4 regions of the Leisingera sp. S132 genome follow, and region 3 is predicted to be linked to each of the others. Evidence: riboswitches for the same ligand, from Rfam matches in the RefSeq annotation. Region 3 holds a riboswitch; each other region holds the start of a gene.
The links. A riboswitch is a leader RNA that binds a small molecule or an ion and turns the genes downstream of it on or off. The one in region 3 is predicted to bind cobalamin.
Positions count from the first base shown of each region.

Region 1: linked by a shared signal. The riboswitch ahead of K3725_RS14975 (hypothetical protein) and the one ahead of K3725_RS03010 (aromatic ring-hydroxylating dioxygenase subunit alpha) in region 3 are both predicted to bind cobalamin.
Region 2: linked by a shared signal. The riboswitch ahead of K3725_RS13300 (CbtB domain-containing protein) and the one ahead of K3725_RS03010 (aromatic ring-hydroxylating dioxygenase subunit alpha) in region 3 are both predicted to bind cobalamin.
Region 4: linked by a shared signal. The riboswitch ahead of K3725_RS12885 (ABC transporter substrate-binding protein) and the one ahead of K3725_RS03010 (aromatic ring-hydroxylating dioxygenase subunit alpha) in region 3 are both predicted to bind cobalamin.

Region 1 covers NZ_CP083553.1:3,020,920-3,025,699, forward strand. Annotated here, with positions in the region: gene nudC (NAD(+) diphosphatase) at 1-241, shown strand, start outside; gene K3725_RS14960 (SRPBCC family protein) at 298-765, shown strand; gene K3725_RS14965 (serine aminopeptidase domain-containing protein) at 812-1,690, opposite strand; gene K3725_RS14970 (TetR/AcrR family transcriptional regulator) at 1,761-2,381, shown strand; cobalamin riboswitch at 2,400-2,620, shown strand; gene K3725_RS14975 (hypothetical protein) at 2,727-3,131, shown strand; gene K3725_RS14980 (protein-tyrosine phosphatase family protein) at 3,187-3,702, opposite strand; gene K3725_RS14985 (DNA polymerase III subunit gamma/tau) at 3,939-4,780, shown strand, end outside.
Region 2 covers NZ_CP083553.1:2,674,968-2,679,747, reverse strand. Annotated here, with positions in the region: gene K3725_RS13320 (LacI family DNA-binding transcriptional regulator) at 1-512, shown strand, start outside; gene cobF (precorrin-6A synthase (deacetylating)) at 552-1,304, opposite strand; gene K3725_RS13310 (hypothetical protein) at 1,378-1,878, opposite strand; gene K3725_RS13305 (CbtA family protein) at 1,946-2,644, opposite strand; gene K3725_RS13300 (CbtB domain-containing protein) at 2,649-2,819, opposite strand; cobalamin riboswitch at 2,854-3,067, opposite strand; gene K3725_RS13295 (DUF1636 domain-containing protein) at 3,233-3,568, opposite strand; gene cobA (uroporphyrinogen-III C-methyltransferase) at 3,565-4,299, opposite strand; gene K3725_RS13285 (cobyrinate a,c-diamide synthase) at 4,296-4,780, opposite strand, start outside.
Region 3 covers NZ_CP083553.1:632,831-637,610, forward strand. Annotated here, with positions in the region: gene K3725_RS03005 (dihydrofolate reductase family protein) at 1-519, opposite strand, end outside; cobalamin riboswitch at 791-990, shown strand; gene K3725_RS03010 (aromatic ring-hydroxylating dioxygenase subunit alpha) at 1,097-2,332, shown strand; gene K3725_RS03015 (hybrid-cluster NAD(P)-dependent oxidoreductase) at 2,337-3,422, shown strand; gene rpiB (ribose 5-phosphate isomerase B) at 3,563-4,012, shown strand; gene K3725_RS03025 (beta-1,6-N-acetylglucosaminyltransferase) at 4,055-4,780, opposite strand, start outside.
Region 4 covers NZ_CP083553.1:2,599,943-2,604,722, reverse strand. Annotated here, with positions in the region: gene K3725_RS12900 (protein-glutamate O-methyltransferase CheR) at 1-312, shown strand, start outside; gene K3725_RS12895 (chemotaxis protein CheD) at 303-794, shown strand; gene K3725_RS12890 (chemotaxis protein CheW) at 791-2,401, shown strand; cobalamin riboswitch at 2,615-2,807, shown strand; gene K3725_RS12885 (ABC transporter substrate-binding protein) at 2,948-3,958, shown strand; gene K3725_RS12880 (iron ABC transporter permease) at 3,955-4,780, shown strand, end outside.

The sequences.
Region 1 (4,780 bases), 1.6 Mb from region 3:
CGTCAGCTATCTGTCCAGCCAGCCCTGGGCCTTCCCGATGTCGCTGATGTTCGGCTGCGCCGGCGAGGCGCTGAGCCGGGAGATCACCATCGATCCCGAAGAAATCGAGGATGCGCTGTGGATCAGCCGCCAGGAGATGATGACGGTTCACGCAGGCGAACACCCGGTTCTGAAGCCTGCACGCAAAGGAGCAATCGCGCAGTTTTTGATCAAGAACTGGCTTGCGGACACGCTGGACTAAAGCGCATATTTGCCGGAAACGGCGCAGACCCCAAGCCGCAAACGAGGCAGGCGAACATGGAATTTCACAGCAAAGAAGACATCGATGCCCCGATTGCCGAGGTGTTCGGTGCGATCTCGGATTTCGCCATGCTGGAGCGGTCCGCCCTGCGGCGCGGCATTGAGCTGCAGCGCAGCGGCGATCTGGCCCGCCCGGAAGACGGCCTGGCCTGGGACCTTGCCTTCCGCTTCCGCGGCAAGCCGCGCGAGATCAAGCTGACGATGGCCTCCTATGCGCCGCCGTCCGGCATGGTGCTGGAGGGCAGCGGCAGCGGCGTTGACGGGCGGACGGAGGTTGAACTGCTGGCGCTGTCGCCGCAACGGACCCGGATGTCGGTGCGGCTCAAACTGTCGCCGACCTCGCTGACCGGCCGGCTGCTGGTGCAATCGCTGAAACTGGCACGCAGCAATCTGAACCGCCGGTTCAAGCTGCGGCTGGCAGACTACGCCCGCATCACCGAAGAGCGCCTGAGCCGGTCCGCCTGAACCAGGAAGCGTGAGCCGGCCTTCCGGACAGCCCCCCGCGCAAGCTCTAGAACTGCGGCACCAGCCGCGGCCATAGCGCCGCATTGGCGCGGGCAAAGGCGCCGAGGTGGCCGATCTTCTGCACGCCGGCGTCCTGCGGATCCAGCACAATCCGGCGCTGCGGCACATCCCCATAGACATCGCCCAGCCGCCAGACCGCAGGCGGCGGCACCACGTCGTCATCCGCCATCGCAAACAGATCCACCGGGATACCGGTTTCCGCCCAGCGGGGCTGCGGCAGCGTGATGCCGGTTTCCGGCAGGTAGCTGCCCGGCGTGGTGCACCAGCGCCGCCACTGCCAGTAGACACCTGCCGGCAAGTCGGCCCCGAACCCCACCGCGCGCCCGGGCAGGTAGCCCAGGGCACGGACCAGCGGCGGCACATGGCCGAACCAGAAGGCCAGCGCCAGCGCGCGGTAGGGCCAGGGATGATCGTGGTGATGCACCAAGCCGCCCGCGACCACGATCATGCGGGCGACGTCCGTCAGGCCATCCTGCAGGGGCATCAGCATCGCCCCCAGCGAATGGCCAATAACCAGCAGCGGCACGCCCGCATAGTGCCGCTGCATTTCACTGCGGGCGGCTGGCTGATCGGCCAGCGCCCATTCACCCATGGTGGCCTGTGACCGGCGCGGGTGCATGTGCGCCGAGGCTCCAAAGTCCCGGTAATCATAGGTCAAGCAGGCCATCTGCCGCTCCGCCGCCAGCCAGTGTGCGAAATGCCGGTAGTAGCCCTGCGGCACCCCGGTTGCGCCGTTCAGCACCACCGCTGCCCTGGCCGGGGCCGCCGGGTGGTAAAGCCGCCCGGCCAGCTCTGCATCACCGGCGGCAAAGCGCACGTCTTCCACCCGGATATCCGCGGTGTGTCCTGCATGGCTGTCGAGCATGGCACCCTCCTAGACCGATTGGTCTATTCCACCTCTGGACCAATCGGTCTAATGCTGTCAACCTGCCGCCATGACTGACGTGACGACACCCCAGCCCGGCCCGGACAGCCCCGCCCCCACCCGCGAGCGGCTGCTGCGGGCGGCAGCCGGCCTCTTTCGCAACAAGGGCTACAGCGGCACCGGCCTGGCCGAACTGCTGGCCGCGGCAGAGGCTCCCAAGGGCTCGCTCTACCACCATTTCCCGAATGGAAAATCCGACCTCGCGCTGGCTGCGGCAGACTGGGCCTCGGAGCAGATGCTGGCACTGATCGCCGCCGCCTTTACCCCTGCGCCGACCTTTCGAGAGGGCGCCAAGACGGTCTGCTACAAGCTGGCCAAGCTCTTTGACAAACAAGGCAAATGGAGCGGCTGCCCGGTTTCCGCCACCCTGTTCGAAGGACCGGAAAACGAGGCGTTCCACCAGCACGCCGCCAAACTGTTCGAGGGCTGGATACTAGAGACCGCGGCCCATGCGCAGCGCCTGGGCCTGGCTGAGGCAGAGGCCCGTGCCGCGGCCGAGAATTTCTACATCCTGCTGCAAGGCGGCTGGCAGCTGGCCCGGGTGCGGCGCGATTCGGATGTGATCCGGGGGCTGCACCTGCAGATGCACACGCCCGCGCCCGCGGCCATGCAGGCGCAGAAAAACAATTGACGACTCGGGGGGGCAGCCGCTACCGCTTGTGGCGATGGTTCCCGCGCCACAGAATCTTGTGTCCGGGATGAAAAGGGAACACGGTGCGGCCCCGCCCAGCGCAAGGCCAATTCCGCGACTGCCCCCGCAACTGTAAGCGGCGAGCGACCCCGATAGAGCCACTGGCCCGATGGGCCGGGAAGGATCGGGAAAGCTGCGACCCGCAAGTCAGGAGACCTGCCATCGAATGTGAAACTCGAACCCGGGCGGGGTGTCCGGACAGGGTCTGATGGCACCGCGGGGCTCCCGCTTTCTCATCCGGTCTCTTGTCCCCGAACCCCCGCACCACGCGCGGAGGGCGCAAACATGATGTGGACGGACAAGACGCATTTCTATGCGGCAACGGATTGCAAATACCTGGGGCGGCCCTGCCCCGCGGCAGAACGGATGATCGCCAAACTGGCAGAGGCGATGACCAAGGCGAAGCCGATGACCCATGAGGATTTCGAAATCACCGGCACCAGCGTGCTGGACGGCTGCCCGCGCAACTGCCCGGCGCAGTTTGCCGCCAGCCATGACCGGATCCGGCTGTTCTGCGGTGTCGGGGAAGAGGCCCCGCGCGAGGGGCTGGACCGCTTTGCCGATGCAATCCTCAGCCGCGGCGGCACCGGCTTTGCGGCGTCAAGACTGGACGCCCGCCCCTGCGCGCTGATGGAGGCGCTGCCGAAAACCGCGGAGGTGCATCAGGCGGAGCAGATGCTGGCGCTCTAGGCCGGAAACCGGCTCACGGCATCTGGGGAACGGCAGACCGCACCGGGCTGCCGGCCTATTGCGGCCGCAGCCCCGCCGGACGCCCGGCATAGGCCCATTCCAGCTGCGCCTGCGTCTCCACCGCGCAGGGGCGCACGGCCCGCAGCCGGGCCAGCGCCTGCGCCGGGTCCTCGCCGCTTTCGATCATCAGCCGCAGCACCGCCATGCCGGAGCGGCCGCAGCCGCCCTTGCAATGGACCAGCACCCGGCCGCCGCCCTCCAGCGCCATCCTTGCGGAGGCGCTGGCCTTGGGCCATTTCGCCGCCACCTGCCGGGATGGCACGTCAAAGTCCGGCACCGGCAGATGGATCCAGCGGCTGGCCATGCTCTGGATGTCGCAGCCCAGCCGGTGGCTGCCCGCTGCCGCGTGTTCCTCCGCCGTGGTCATGGAGATCACCAGCCCGGGCTTCCAGGCATTGATCCGGCCCATATCGCCCGCATAGTCGCCGCCCTTGCCCGGCAAGGGGCACAGCGCCAGCCTCCCGCCCGCGACGGGCACCTCATGGATGGAGATATTCACGGGCACAGGCATCTCCTGCGCCGCAGTCCCAGAGACTTCGTCAGATCGCATGCCGCCTCCTCGCGTTGCGTTCCAATTCCCACTCCCGCCCAGGGTCTTGCGAGGGATTCTAACCGCCAAACCCGCCAAATCCAAAACCTTTTCTTGGCCGCACGCTGCCTGCCCTTCTGCGGTGGACGAACCGGCTGCGCTTCAATACCCTGCGCGCAACGCGGGACGCCCGCACATCGAATCCGGCACGAGACATCATGAACGACACCCCCAGCGGCACCACCCCCTCCCAGTACCAGGTTCTGGCCCGCAAATACCGGCCCGAGACCTTTGCCGATCTGGTGGGTCAGGACGCCATGGTGCGGACGCTGAAAAACGCCTTTGCCGCCGACCGGATTGCCCAGGCCTTCATCATGACCGGCATCCGCGGCACCGGCAAAACCACCACCGCGCGGATCATCGCCAAGGGCATGAACTGCGTCGGCGAAGACGGCCAGGGCGGCCCCACCACTGAACCATGCGGCAAATGCGAGCATTGCACCGCGATCATGGAAGGCCGCCATGTGGACGTGATGGAGATGGACGCGGCCAGCCGCACCGGTGTGAATGACATCCGCGAGATCATCGACTCGGTGCAGTACCGCGCCGCCTCCGCCCGCTACAAGATCTACATCATCGACGAAGTTCACATGCTGTCGACCAGCGCGTTCAACGCGCTGCTGAAGACGCTGGAGGAGCCGCCCGCGCATGTGAAGTTCATCTTCGCCACCACCGAGATCCGCAAGGTGCCGGTCACCGTGCTGTCGCGCTGCCAGCGGTTTGACCTGCGCCGGATCGAACCGGAGGTGATGATTGCCCTGTTGCGCAAGATCGCCGCCGCTGAAGGTGCTGAGATTGCCGAAGATGCACTGGCGCTCATCACCCGCGCCGCCGAAGGGTCTGCCCGCGATGCGACCTCGCTCTTGGATCAGGCGATTTCCCATGGCGCCGGCGAAACCACCGCCGATCAGGTCCGCGCCATGCTGGGCCTTGCCGACCGCGGCCGGGTGCTGGATCTGATGGACATGATCCTGCGCGGCGATGCGGCGGCGGCGCTGAC
Region 2 (4,780 bases), 1.9 Mb from region 3:
GGATGGCGGCAGAGCACCTGCTGGAGCTGGGGCACCGGGATATCGGCCTGATTTTTCCCGACACCCGCGGGAATGACCGGGCGCAGTACAGGTTGACGTCGGTTTTGGAGGCATTGCGGGAAAGGGGGGTGTCTGTGCCGGAACATCGCATGTCTGAGGCCCCTTATAGCGTGGCGCAGGCCAAGCAAGCGGCAATCAGGCTGTTTTCAGGGAGTGCCCGCCCGACAGCCCTGTTGTGCGGCAATGACGTGATCGCCCAAGGCGCTCTTTACGGTGCGCAAAAATGCGGTCTGCGGGTGCCCGGGGACGTGTCGATCATTGGGATCGGCGACTTCAAAGGATCAGCGGATATCGAACCCGGGCTGACCACCATCCGCATTCCGGCCGAAACCATCGGGTCGCTCGCCGGGCAACGGTTTACAGATTACATTACGTCTGACACGCGTGAGCAGTTCAGGCTGTGCTGCGGGCTGGAATGTGTCGTCCGGGGAACGACAAGTCCTGCCGCCTGACGGCAAATCAGCAGAAAACCTGCCTGGTTGCAGCCCGCATCATGCCCGCCGCAGCAGGTAGATGTCCATGATCCACCCGTGCTCTGCCCGTGCCATTGCGCGGGTTTCGATGATCCGCCCGGCCGCTTCGGCCAGCGGGCCTGCGACGGATATCTGGTTCTCCATGCCTGCATAGGCTGTCCAGAAGATTTCCACGCCTTGCGGGCTGATTGCCTGAAAGGAGCATTCCCCGTCCAGCATGATGACCAGCGTATCGGCGCTGTCCGGCCAGCCGGTTTCACGCAACTGCCGCCCGGTGGTGATGGTGAATGGCGCGCCTATTTCGTTGACGGGGATGGCATGCGCCGCTGTCAGCGCCTGGATCGAGGTGATGCCGGGGATCACTGTCAGCTTGATTTCTGCCAGCGTCTTCAGCCGCTCGGCAATCCGCATGGTGCTGTCATAAAGCGACGGGTCGCCCCAGACCAGGAACCCGGCCTTGCCGCCATCCGGCAGATGGGCCGTTATGTTCTGCCACCAGATTTCCGCAATGGCGTCGTGCCAGTCGTCGACCCGTTTGCGGTAGCTTTGGGTGGCTTCGTCCCGCACGGGCAGGGCAAATTCCACGATCTTCGGGCCATCGCCCCGGATCGCCCGGTTGCAGATCTCGCGCCGGAGCCCCGCCAGGTCGTCCTTGCCCGCGCCCTTGTTGGGGATCAGGATCAGATCCTGCGCGTTCAGCGCCTCAATCGCCTGCAGCGTCATGTGCTGCGGGTTGCCGGTGCCGATGCCGATCAGGGAAAGCTCAATCATGACGGGCCTTTCACATGAAAACACGGCCCTCTATGGGGCCGTGCAATTTGTCTTGCAAGCCGGGATTTGCGGCTCAGGAGCCCTCGCCCGCGGGAACAGTAATCTTTGCCTCCACCGGCTGGCCTTCCACCAGCAGCGCGCTGTGACTGTTGGTGTTGAGCGAGACCTTGACTTCCGCGCCTTCGGGCAGGGCAGGGATATGCATCCAGTTGGCATAAAGCCGGGCAAGTTTTTCGCCGTTCACATAGACATGCGCATGGCCCTCGCCGTCAACGTCTGCGGCAGAGGCGTTCTGCGGGGCAAAGCGGAAATTCTGCGGTGTCACCTGCAGGTTCCAGCCCGCCATCGGATCCTTGTGCAGCTGAATGGCAACGCCGGGCGCATCCGGGCCTGCAGCCAGGCTGACGCTCTGGGAATGGTCATGAGACGCCATTTCGCCGTGACCGCCGCCGTGGTGCGCGGGGTCGCCATGGTCATGGCCGTCGAAGGTGACGCCGTTTCCGGCCGCAATCACAAAGCCGGCACCGCCGCCAAACACCAGGCCGATCGCAAACAGGGCAAGAGAGCGGGACATCTGTTCATCCTCTGAAAGAAGAATTTCCCCGCCGGATACGGCCGGCGGGGAGGGTCAAGGAGCCGGATCAGGCTGCGGCTTCCGCGCGCTTGCCTTCGGCCTGCCAGAAATAGCCGGCAAAGCTGCCCAGCAGAGCCCAGGCGGCCATGCCGATGCCGAAGGCCCGGGCGGCAAACAGCGCGCCGATCTCGGTTGGAACCGGGCCGGAGAAGCTTTCCGGCTCAGGCGCGCCGATGATGTGCGGCCCCATAAGCAGCAGAGCCGCGATCAGGTAGCTGACCAGATTGCCGCCAAAGGCAATCAGCCACATGGCGACGCCTGCGGCGGCCACGGTGACGGTCCACCAGATCTGGCGCGCGCCCACGTCGGCGGCGGCAACACCCGGCACCTCGGGCGCCAGCGACAGGCCGGGCGCGAAGTGGAAGGTGATGAAGCCCGCCAGGCCCCACAACAGGCCGGAGCGCGCGTTGATCTCATGGCCCTGGCGCTCGGCCACCGACATCAGCGCCGCCATCACCAGCGCATAGCCGGTGTAGGTCAGCATCGTGAAGATGATGCTGAGGCCGTCGCGAACAGGCTCGGCGAACAGGCCGGGCAGATCGGGATGCGCGGTTACGGGATCAGCACTGAAATGCACCAGCTCGCCGCCCTCATAGAGTTCGGCGTGGAGCAGCACGGGCTGCACGAAATACAGCTGCAGCAGGGCGGTAATCAGCCCTGCTGCAGCACCAGCGAACAGGCCGCTGGTCAGAATGCGACTGAACATGGCCTTAGTGGCAGGGGAAGCCGGTTGCGTGGCGCACGTCATGAGCAGCGTCGTGCAGGGCGGATGCCTGAACATGGCCGGTCAGAGTGATGATCCCCAGCCCCAGAACCACTGCAAACAGTGCCGGAAGAACACTGGTGCCAGCGGCAGAAGCCTTAAGCGTCTTGGTCGTCATTTCTAGTCCTCCTAACCGTCACACCCGACGGCATAAGTTTGCGTTTCCACACGGCCGGTCTCCTGACTCGCGGGTCGCTGCTGCCTTCCTCCTTCCCGGCTTGCGCCAGTGGTTTTTGGAAGGCCGCTCGCCGCTCACAGTCGCGGGGGCGGTTGAGGCTTCGGTGCCGCGATTTGGTCCACCGTCCTCATTCCCGTTTCAGTCCCAGTGCTTAGGCACCATCAGACACCGTATCCTGCGGTAATGCCCCGCGCGGCGCGCTCCGGTCAAGGAAGAATCCGCCAGGTTTGTGCCCTTCAGCGGCACGGGGGCAGTTAATGTATGTCGGGATGGGTGGCCGGTGACGCCGGAAAATGCAAATTTTCCGGCCAAAATTCCGTGCCGGAATTTTCCTCACGCCCGCCGCAGGCGGATCACGCCAGATCAGCCGGGATGCGGGCAATCGCCTTGAACCGCAATCGCCCCAAGGGCCGGGCGTCGGCGAAATTGCCGTCCGGGCTTTCGCGGTACATCTTCAGGAAGGACAGGATGTCAGGCAGGTCCGCTGCCGTGATCTCTGCGAACAGATAGGCGGTCTTGCCGCTTTGCCGCACCGCTAGCGTCTGCGGCCGTTTGCAGCCGGACATGCAATCCACCTGCTGCAGCCGCGCCGCCACCCCGTCCACCTCCAGCGCTGCGGCGACCTGCCCGAACAGGGCCGGGTCCGCGTCGCGGCAGGTGCGGCACAGGGTGAGGGTCGGCAGGCTCATGCGTGCGGCAGGTCCTGATCGGCCAGCGGCCCGTAAAGGATCAGCACCGGCGCCTTGGTTTCCATTCCCCGCAAAACCGATGGCAGCTCGCCCACGGTGTGGCAGAACAGTTTCTGCTCCGGCGTGGAAACCCCCTGCGCCACCAGCGCGTGGGTGTCCGCGGGCAGGCCCGCTTCCATCAGCTTTTCCGCCAGGTCAGCAAAGGTGCGTTTGCCCATGTAAACCACGGTTGTGGCATGCGGGTCGGCCAGCGCCGCCATGTTCAGATCGTCCGGCAGCCCGCCGGTCACGTCATGGCCGGTGATGAACTGCAGCCGCCGCGCCGTCAGCCGCCGGGTCAGCGGAATACTGGCCGCCGCTGCCGCCGCCGAGGCTGCTGTGACGCCGGGCACGATTTCGAACCCGATGCCCGCTTCGCGCAGCGCGGTCATCTCTTCCTCCAGCCGCCCGAAGACGCCGGAATCGCCGGACTTGAGCCGCACCACGTTGAGGCCGGAGGAAGCGTAGTCGACCAAGAGCTGGCTCACATGATCCTGCTTGGGCGAGGGGCGGCCTGCGCGTTTGCCCACACCCACCAGATCGGCATCGGCGCGGGCATGGCTCAGAATCGGGCCGGACGACAGGTCGTCGAACAGGATCGCGTCTGCCGCTTCCAGCCGCTTCACGGCTTTCACAGTCAGCAGCTCCGGGTCGCCGGGGCCGGAGGAGACAAAGCTCACAAAACCGCTCATGCCTGTTCTCCCGTGATCAGGTGGAAGAAGGTGCCAGTGACGTGGCCCTTGATGGAGCCAGTTTCCGGCACGGGGCCGCCGTCGGCGTCCATCACCTGCGCCAGCGGCGCGTCGGGTTCTTCCAGAATGGTGGAGTAATGGAACTCATGGCCGCGCAGCGCCGTGCCCGCGTCAAAGCCCGGCATCCCGGCCTGCAGAATGGCGCGGCGGTAGCCGAGGTGGAACTTGCGCTTCTCATAGGAGGTCACCAGGCCGAGAAGACCCAGCATCTGGTGGCGGTTGCCCTCCTTGTCGATCAGCGCCTCGCCCAGGGCCATGTAGCCGCCGCATTCGCCATGCACCGGTTTGGTCTCGGCGTGCTTGCGGACACCGGCGCGGAAGGTCTCCGCCGCCGCCACCGTGCCGCCGTGCAGCTCCGGGTAGCCGCCGGGCAGCCAGACCAGATCGGCGTCCGCCGCCGGGGCCTCGTCAGCGAGCGGCG
Region 3 (4,780 bases):
GGTCTGGACCATGCCGGTGGGCAGGATGCGGGAGCTTGCTACCTGGAGGTCGATGTCCCGGTCCAGGCTGCCGAAAAGCGGGATGCCGCTGCCGATCAGGACCGGGACCGTTGTGATGGTCAGATCTGCGATCAGCCCCTGGCGCAGGAAGGACTGCACCATCCGCCCGCCGTCGATATAGGCGCGGGTCCAGCCCTGCTCTTGCAGCTCCTGCATGAGGTCTGCGGGCGCGGTGGTGCTGAGACGCACCTTATCCTTCAGCTCTTCGGGAATGTCCTGTTCTGTCAGGCTGTTGCTGAGGACCACAACCGGCTTGCTGTAGGGCCATTGGCCGAACCCCAGCACGGTGCGGAATGATCCTGTTCCCATAATCAGCCCGTCTACGCTGTCCATGAAGGCGGCAAAACCGCCATCGTCATCCTCGGCAACGGGCTGCTTGGACAGCCAGTCCAGCGAATGGTCCTGGCGGGCCACAAAACCGTCGAGGCTGGTGGCGATGAAGACATGGCCGGTGGTCATCGGATTCTCCTGTGCATCATTTAACTATATAGCATATAGTTAAATGCATTTCACCATCCAAGGGGCCGGCGCAAGACTCACTGCGTGCGAATCGATTCGGTGTGCCTAGCAGCGCCTAACCGCATGAAAGATAAGCGCCTGCCGCAAACGAACCGGCGGATGCCGGTTTGAGATTCTGGACATCCCTGTCCCTCCGGGCACGGCAATCATGCATGTCTTTTTCCGGTTTCGGCGGGTCGGATTTGTCTCCGCTTGGGGGGCGGGATTAGGGCAGTTTGCGCCTCAGCAAGGTGCCGCCCCTAGGGGCGGAGAATTGGGAAGCTGGTGAAACTCCGGCACTGCCCCCGCAACGGTGACCCCGGGCAAGGCATGGCAAAAACCACTGAAGCCGCAGCTTCGGGAAGGTGCCAGGCCCCGCCGCCAAAAGGCCCCGGGACAGTCCGGAAACCAGCCTTGCCCCGAAAACGTCAACCGCGGGCGGCGGCGGGGCGGTTGCAGGCGCGTGGCCTGCAATCTCTCTCCCCATGCCCGCAGCCAAGCCAACCTGCCGCGGGGATGCGGCAAAGGAGAGAAGCAGATGCTTCACGACAGCGAAATTCTGGCCAAACTGGTCGCCCGTCAGAAAAACTATTCCCTGGAGCAGGCGTTTTACACTGATCCGGGGGTGCTGGATCTGGACATGCGCCAGATCTTCTACCGCGAGTGGCTGTTTGCCATTCCGGCCTGCGAAATTCCGAAGGCCGGCAATTATGTGACCCATCAGGTGGGGTCCTACAATGTCATCATCGTGCGCGGCACCGATGGTGAGGTGCGTGCGTTCCACAATGCCTGCCGCCACCGCGGGTCGGTTGTGTGCAAGGCCAAGAAGGGAAATTCGCCCAAGCTGGTCTGCCCCTACCACCAGTGGACCTATGAGCTGGACGGCTCGCTGCTGTGGGCGCGCGACATGGGGCCGGAGTTCGACGCCTCCAAACACGGGCTGAAGCCGGTGCATTGCCGCGATCTGGCCGGGCTGATCTATATCTGCCTGGCGGATGAGGCGCCGGACTTCGATGCTTTTGCCGCAGTGGCCCGCCCCTATCTGGAGCCGCATGACCTGGGCAATGCCAAAGTCGCCTATGAAAGCTCGATCATCGAGAATGGCAACTGGAAGCTGGTTTGGGAGAACAACCGCGAGTGCTATCACTGCGGCGGCAACCACCCGTCGCTGTGCCGGACCTTCCCGGAAGATCCGTCCGTCACTGGTGTCGAGGGCGGCGAGACCCCGCCGCACCTGCAAAAGCATTTCGACCGGATCGAGGCGGCAGGTGTGCCGGCCCAGTTCCAGATAGACGCGCGCGGACAGTACCGGGTGGCGCGGATGCCGCTGAATGAAGGCGCCGAGAGCTATACCATGGACGGCAAGGCGGCTGTCGCCAAGAAGCTGGGCCGGGTGCCGTTTGCTGATGCAGGCACGCTGCTGAAATTCCACTACCCGACCACCTGGAACCACTTCCTGCCGGATCATTCCATCGTGTTCCGGGTGACCCCGATCAGCCCGACCGAGACTGAGGTCACCACCAAATGGCTGGTGCACAAGGATGCGGTCGAGGGCCAGGACTACGACCTGAATCGGCTGACCGAGGTCTGGGTTGCCACCAACGACGAGGACCGCATCGTGGTGGAGGACAACCAGCGCGGCATCAACTCACCTGCTTATGAACCCGGCCCCTATTCGGAAGTGCAGGAAAGCGGCGTCATCCAGTTCTCCAACTGGTACGCTGAACACCTGACCCGCGCGCTGACCGGCCGCCACCTGATCGCGGCGGAGTAAGCAGATGGGACTGCAGGCCAATTTCGAGACGCTGGATGAAACCCTGGCGTGGAAGGACGACGAGATGCTGGAATGCGTCTCAGTCGTGCCGGAAGCGCCGAACACCGCCACCTTCAGCTTCCGTGCGCCTTCCGGCGCGTGGTTCAAGTATCAGCCGGGCCAGTTCCTGACGCTGGAGCTGCCGGTGCCGGGTGAAACCGTCTGGCGGACCTACACCATCAGCTCCTCGCCGTCGCGGCCGCTGTCGATCTCGGTGACGGTGAAGGCGCAGGGAGACAGCATCGGTACCCGCTGGATGCTGGACAACCTGCGCCCGGGCATGTTCCTCAAGGCCTCTGGCCCGGCGGGCGTGTTCACCCTGCCGAAACGCCCGAACGGCAAGTTCCTGTTCATCTCCGCTGGCTCCGGTATCACGCCGAGCCTGTCGATGACGCAGTATCTGTTTGACCGCGGCCAGTCGCCTGACGTCTGCTTCATCAACTGCGCCAAGCGGCCCAGCGAGATCATCGCGCGGCGCCAGCTGGAAGGCATGGCGGCGCGGGTGCCGGGGATCAAGCTGCATTTCGTGGTGGAAGAGGACGACCCCTATCAGGTCTGGACCGGCTACCGCGGGCAGCTGAACCAGATCATGCTGGGTATCATTGCGGGGGACTACCTGGAGCGCGAGGTCTACTGCTGCGGGCCGGAGCCGTTCATGCAGGCGGTGCGCGACATGCTGAACGGCCTGGGCTTTGACATGGAGAATTACAACCAGGAAAGCTTTGGCGCGCCGGTGGAGACCGAGGCTGATGCGCCGGAGCTGGACGATGTGGTTCCAGAGGAGACCGCGGCCGCCGAGATCAGCTTTGCCGCGTCGGGCGTCACTTCCGCCTGCACCGAGACCGACACGGTGCTGGCAGTCGCCAAGGCCTCGGGCCTCAACATCCCGTCAGGCTGTACCTTCGGCATCTGCGGCACCTGCAAGGTCAAGAAGACCGCGGGCGACGTGCATATGGTCCACAACGGCGGCATCTCGGAAGAGGACATCGAGGCGGGGTATATCCTGGCCTGCTGCTCCAACCCGATCGGGCGGGTCGAAGTGGACATCTGATCTGAAGGAGGGCCTTTCGCGGGCCCTCCGCTCCCTTCTGGTCCGGGCCTGCGGCGATAAAGGGATTGACGCCGCGCCCGTCCCTTGGTCAACACGGGGCCAAGCCTCATACCCCCGTTGCGACACAGGACCATCAGACCATGACTGCCAGCAAACGCATTGCCCTTTCCAGCGACCACGCCGCCATCGAGCTGCGCAAGGCCGTTGCGGCCCATATCGAAGCCCAGGGCTGGGAGGTCGAGGACATCGGCCCGCAGACCCCGGAAAGCACCCATTACCCCAAGCATGGCGCCGCCGCGGCAGAGCTGGTCGCCTCGGGCGACTGCGCGCTGGGCATTGTCCTGTGCGGCACCGGCCAGGGCATCATGATGGCAGCCAACAAGGTGAAGGGCATCCGCTGCGGTGTCTGCTCCGACACGTTTTCTGCCAAGATGATCCGCGCCCACAACGACGCCAACATGCTGTCGATCGGCGCCCGTGTGGTCGGCGAAGGGCTGGCGCTGGAGATCGTCGATGCCTTCCTGGGCACCGAGTTCGAGGGCGGCCGCCACGGCACCCGCGTCGACATGATCAAGGCGCTGGAAGACTAAGGACCGTCTTCAGCTTTTGATGCGGGGCGGAAGAGCCCCGTGTCAGTCGGCAAAAAGGTAGCCGGTCCCGGCAATCTGCCGGGCCTTCTCTTCGGTCAGGTTCAGGAAACTGCTGAGTTCGCCCGCGTTTGCCTCGGGAGTGCTGCCTTCGCGGATCTTGTAGAGATAGCTGAAGCCTGCATCGCGGATGCGGTCGCTTTCATGCAGGATGTCATTGCGGATTGTCGGCAGCAGCCGTTCCAGCGTTTGCTGCGGCGTGCGTTCGCCCGCCAGGCCAACGCGGTGGGCATGACCGATCAGATAATCGTCGCTGAAGTCGCATTCGATATGCAGGAAGCGCGTCGAGGACCGGTCTGAATGAAAATCATTCATCAGCTCAATGGCCCCGGGATCCAGGCAGATGATCAGCTGGTCGGACTCGTAATATTCGAACAGCATCCGCATCAGCGCCCGGCGGTGGCGGGTGCGTTTCATCAGTGCCGCCTGAATCCCGCCGAGGTCGGGCAGGGGGGTGTCCTCCTCGTTGAACAGGTATTCGATCGCCGGAATATTGGTGACCTGGCGGATCTGTTCCAGCAGCCGCTTGGCGACATGCCATTTCTTGCAGACCACGATCAGCAGTTCTCGTTCCCGGCCAAGGGTGCTTTCCGTCTCCCAGAACCGCGGCGCAAAGCGGCGTCCGTCACGGCCGCGCTGGGCGAGGAACTTGTAGAGGCTGCGCCCCTCGTTGGAGATCTGGAACTCCACCCCCTGTGCTGCATAAAGCCG
Region 4 (4,780 bases), 2.0 Mb from region 3:
AAAGGCAGCGATGCGGACGGCTACAAGGCGGTGCCGCAAGTCCGGGCCCGGCTGAAGTTCAAGCTGCATAACCTGCTGGAAAGGCTCGGCGGCACCAGCCCGTTCGATGTTGTTTTCCTGCGCAATGTGCTGATTTACTTCACCGATGAAGACCAGGAGAAGATCCTCCAGCATGTCAGGGAGCTGATCAAACCAGATGGGGTTCTGTTCATCGGTGAAAGCGAGACACTGAACAACCTTCGTACCGGGTTCGAACAGCTGGCACCGATTATCTACCGTCCGTCCGCCAGAGTAAGCAGCCCATGTGCGTGAATGATGTTCAGAAAATCCATGTGCAGATCGGCCAGGTGAAAACCGGCCGGACGGGACAGTCGCTGAACGCGATACTCGGCTCCTGCATCGGCCTCGGGCTGCTGCATCCGGCCAAGGGGATCTACGGGCTGGCGCATTGCCTGCTGTCCAAGGCGCCGGACACCTCCGATGCGATCAGCGGCAGGCATGTCGATCAGGCGCTCAGGTCCTTGCAGTCGCTGATGGAGGTGTCCGGCAAGGATCTGCGCAAGCTCCAGGCGATTGTTGTCGGCGGTGCCAACATGACGATGCCCGAAGACACGGATCCCGAGCGTCTTGTCGGCAGCATCAATGCGCGTGCCGCCTACCGGGCGCTGCGGGACGCCGGCGTCCGCAACATCCACGAAGATGTCGGCGGTATGCAGGGACGGCAGGTGACCATCGACTGCTCCAGCGGCGAGTTCACTGTCAAATCCATTCCGCGCTTGGGGGTGCAGTCATGAAACCGGAAACCTCGGCCCCGCTGATCCTTGGCGCGCACAGCGCCGCCCAGGGGCATGCGGGATGCTCTGCGGACGGGGCGGAGGGCGGCGCAGCGGCCGGGCAAGCTGCGCCGCCGCCCGCAGCCAGGGCGCAGCGCAGCCACACAAACAAATACGGGTCTTTCCTGATTGACGACAGCGAATTTGCAATACCGGTCTCCTCGCTCCAGGAGATCGTGAACGAACCGGAGGATATTTCGCCGGTGCCGCTCGCGCCGCCTTTCATGCTGGGTCTGTTTAACCTGCGGGGCATGATTGTCCCGGTCATCGACCTGCGCAGCCTGCTGGAGTTCCCGGCGGCTGACAGCATCCAGGCGCGCAAGGTTGCTATCATAGAACACGGGGAACACTGCATTGGCCTGCTCTTTGACAGGACCGGCGAGGTCTTGAACGGAAAAGGCGTGGCGCGGGTGGATTTCCGCCCCAATGGCGAGGGCATCAAGGATGTCGTCGTCGATGGGGTCCTCAAATTCGAGGACGGCAAAAGGCTGGTTCAGGTTCTGGACCCGCATGAATTGCTGAATCTGGAAAAACTGCCCCGGGCGGACAATGAGGCCAGTAAGGAAACCGTCAAGCTCAACAGGGGAAAGAAGCTCGCCTGCGTGTCCTTTCAAACCGGCCACACGACATGCGCCATTGACCTTCGGCATGTGAAAGAGGTCAGAACCGTTCCCAAGCTGGAACAGTCCCTGCTGACCGGCGGCAATGTGATCGGCACCGCGAACATGCGCGGTGTCATACTGCCAGTGATAGATTTTCGCGGCTTTATGGGCGACGACGCAACTTTCAAGCTTGGGGCAACCATCCCCAAGGAACGCCGCATGCTGGTGATCGATACCCTTGAGGGGCCGGTCGGGCTCATGGTTTTCTCGATCGACAGCATCCTGCCGTATTTCGAGGATGAGGTGCTGCCCTTTGCCAAGCTGGCCCTGCCGCGCGGCGATCTGGTGAATGGGTGTCTGCTGGATAAGAACAATCAGATCGTCATGATGCTGGACCCTGGAAAGCTGCTGAGGGAGCCGAGCTTTCTGGCGGCGGCGAAGGCCTGTCAGGAAGTTTTCCCACCCGAGACGGCAGAGGCCGAGGCTGAGGAACAGGAAGCCCGGGCAGTGCGGCGCACATTCATCAAATTCACTTTCGAGAAAAGGTTCGCGCTGGACACTGCGCAGGTCAGCGAGGTGATCAACCGGCCCAAGGATCTTCTGGAACCGCCGTTTTCGTTGGAATTCGTCGAAGGAATCCTCAATTTGAGGGGGGAATTGATCACGCTGTTCAACCCGCGGATGCTATACGGGCTGCCGCCGGCGTCCAGTCAGGATCAGAAGGTTCTGATTTTCCGCCATGGCGAGCAGAAATTCGGGATTCTGGTGGATTCAGTTGATGAAATCATCATCACAACTGAAAACCGGGTGGCTGAGCTGAAATCCCTGGATCAGCAGCATGCGTCCAAAAGCATCGCCGAGGATGTCACCGGCTGCCTGCAGCATAAGACGCAGGACGGGCGCTACGAGTCGATCCTGATCCTGGACACAACCGCTCTGGTGGACCGCTGTTTCCACGCCGCCTAGCGGAGCTTTGTTGTGCTGGCGCAGTCAGACAGCGGCGGCTCCGTTCAATCAATTGCAGCCGCTCAAGCGCGGGCCGCCAGATAGTCGCGAATGCGCGTTGCTTGGGCGGATGCCTCCGGGATGTTGTGTCATCGCCCGTCCTGAACGGCGCGCTGGCCTGCCTGAAGAAATTGGCTGCCCGGCGAAGTTTTTCTTGCCGCAAGAGAGGTGATGCGCTACCCGCGCCTTACCGGTCCCGCAAGGGCTAAGAGGGAATCCGCGGCGCTGTCAGGCGCCAACCGGAACTGCCCCCGCAACTGTAGGCGGCGAGTGCTGTGCCATGATGTCACTGGACCATCCGGTCCGGGAAGACGGCGCAGGCAATGACCCGCCAGTCAGGAGACCTGCCGGTGAAAACTGAAGCACACCGGACGGGGTTGTCCGGGGAGGTTGCCGGTAACATGCGCCGCCAGCGCTGGAGGCTGCAAGAAGGGCCGGATCCCTTCGCCTGACCGGTCAATGCCCTTTCACCCGTTCTCCGGTCATTGACACATGGAGATCGAAATCATGTTTCTGCGTTCCGGCCTGATGGGCCTTTCTTTCGTTGCGGCCGCTCAGGCAGCCGCCGCCAGCGAGACCTTTCCGCTGACCCTTCAAAACTGCGGCGAGACCGTCACCTTTGAGGCGCCCGTTGCGTCCTCCGTGACCGTTGGCCAGGCTGCAACAGAGGTGCTCTATGCGCTGGGCCTGGGCGGCAAGGTGCTGGGCACCTCGGTCTGGTTCAACGATGTGCTGCCCGAATTTGCCGAGCTGAACGGCAAGGTCGAACGCCTCGCGGACAACGATCCGAGCTTTGAAAGCGTGGTGGCCAAACGCCCCGGTCTGGTGGCGGCCCAGTATGAGTGGCATGTCGGCCCCGAAGGCGTGGTCGCCAAGCGCGAGCAGTTCCATGACCTCGGCATCCCGACCTATGTGATGCCCGCAGATTGCGTTGGCAAGGACAACACCACCGGCGGTGACGGCACCCGCACCGAAATGTTCACCACCGACAGCCTCTATCAGGGCATCGAGGAACTGGCGGCGATCTTCGGCGAGGCCGGGAAGGGCGCGGAACTGGTCGCAGACTACAAGGCGCGCGAGGCCGCGGCTGTGGCCAAGGCGCAGGAGGTTGCGCTGGACGACGCCTCCGCCGTGTTCTGGTTCTCTTCGCCCGAGATGGAAAGCGACCCGTTCGTGGCCGGCCAGAAGGGCGCACCGGGCTACATGATGCAGCAGCTGGGCCTCCGCAATGTCATCAAAACCGACGAGGAATGGCCGACCGTGGGCTGGGAGACCATCGCCAAGGCCAACCCGACCGTGATCGTGATTGCCCGTATGGACCGCCGCCGCTTTGCCGCGGATGACTATGAGAAAAAGCTGGAGTTCCTGCGCAATGATCCGGTCGCCAGCCAGATGGACGCGGTCAAAAATGATCGTATCGTGGTGATGGACGCCCAGGCCATGGATGCCACCATCCGCGCCATCCCGGCGCTGGAGGATCTGGCTGCTGAACTCAGCGCGATCGGCAACGGCGAATGAGCGCAGCCGCCGCATTGGCCTGGCAGGGCATCCGGGGCGCATGCCTGGCCCTGCCAGTGCTGGCCGCGGCGGTTCTGGCTGGTGCAATGATCGGGGAAACCCCGCTTGCGCCTGACCTAGTTCTGTCCGTTCTGGCCAACAAGCTGGCCGGGGCGGGCCTGCCGGTGGACCCGGTGGACCAGGGCATCATCTGGAGCTACCGGCTGCCGCGGGCGCTGGTGGCTGCGGCCTGCGGAGCGGCGCTGGCGGTGGCTGGCGTGGTGCTGCAGGCGCTGCTGCGCAACGCGCTGGCGGACCCTTATATTCTGGGTATTTCGGCCGGCGCCTCGACCGGCGCGGTTGCGGTGACTATCGCCGGGCTTGGCGGCGGCGCCCTGTCGTTGTCCTTCGGCGCCTTCAACGGGGCGCTGCTGGCCTTTGGCTTTGTCGCCATCCTGGCCCGCGCGGCCGGGGCAGGGGGCAGCCGCGCCGCGGCGGCTCAGATCGTTCTGGCGGGTATCGCCGGTTCGCAGCTGTTCAACGCGCTGACCGCCTTTATCATCGCCAAGTCCGCCAATGCCGATCAGGCCCGCGGCATCATGTTCTGGTTGATGGGCAACCTCAGCGGCGTGCGCTGGCCGGATGTGTGGCTGGCGGTGCCGCTGGCGCTGGCGGGCTGGATGATCTGCCGGTTCCATGCCCGCGCGCTGGATGCGTTCACATTCGGCAGCGACTCCGCTGCTTCACTTGGCATCCCGGTCCGGCGGGTTCAGGTGGTGCTGATCTTTGCCACTGCGCTGATGACCGCGGTAATGGTGTCGATCGTCGGCTCCATCGGCTTTG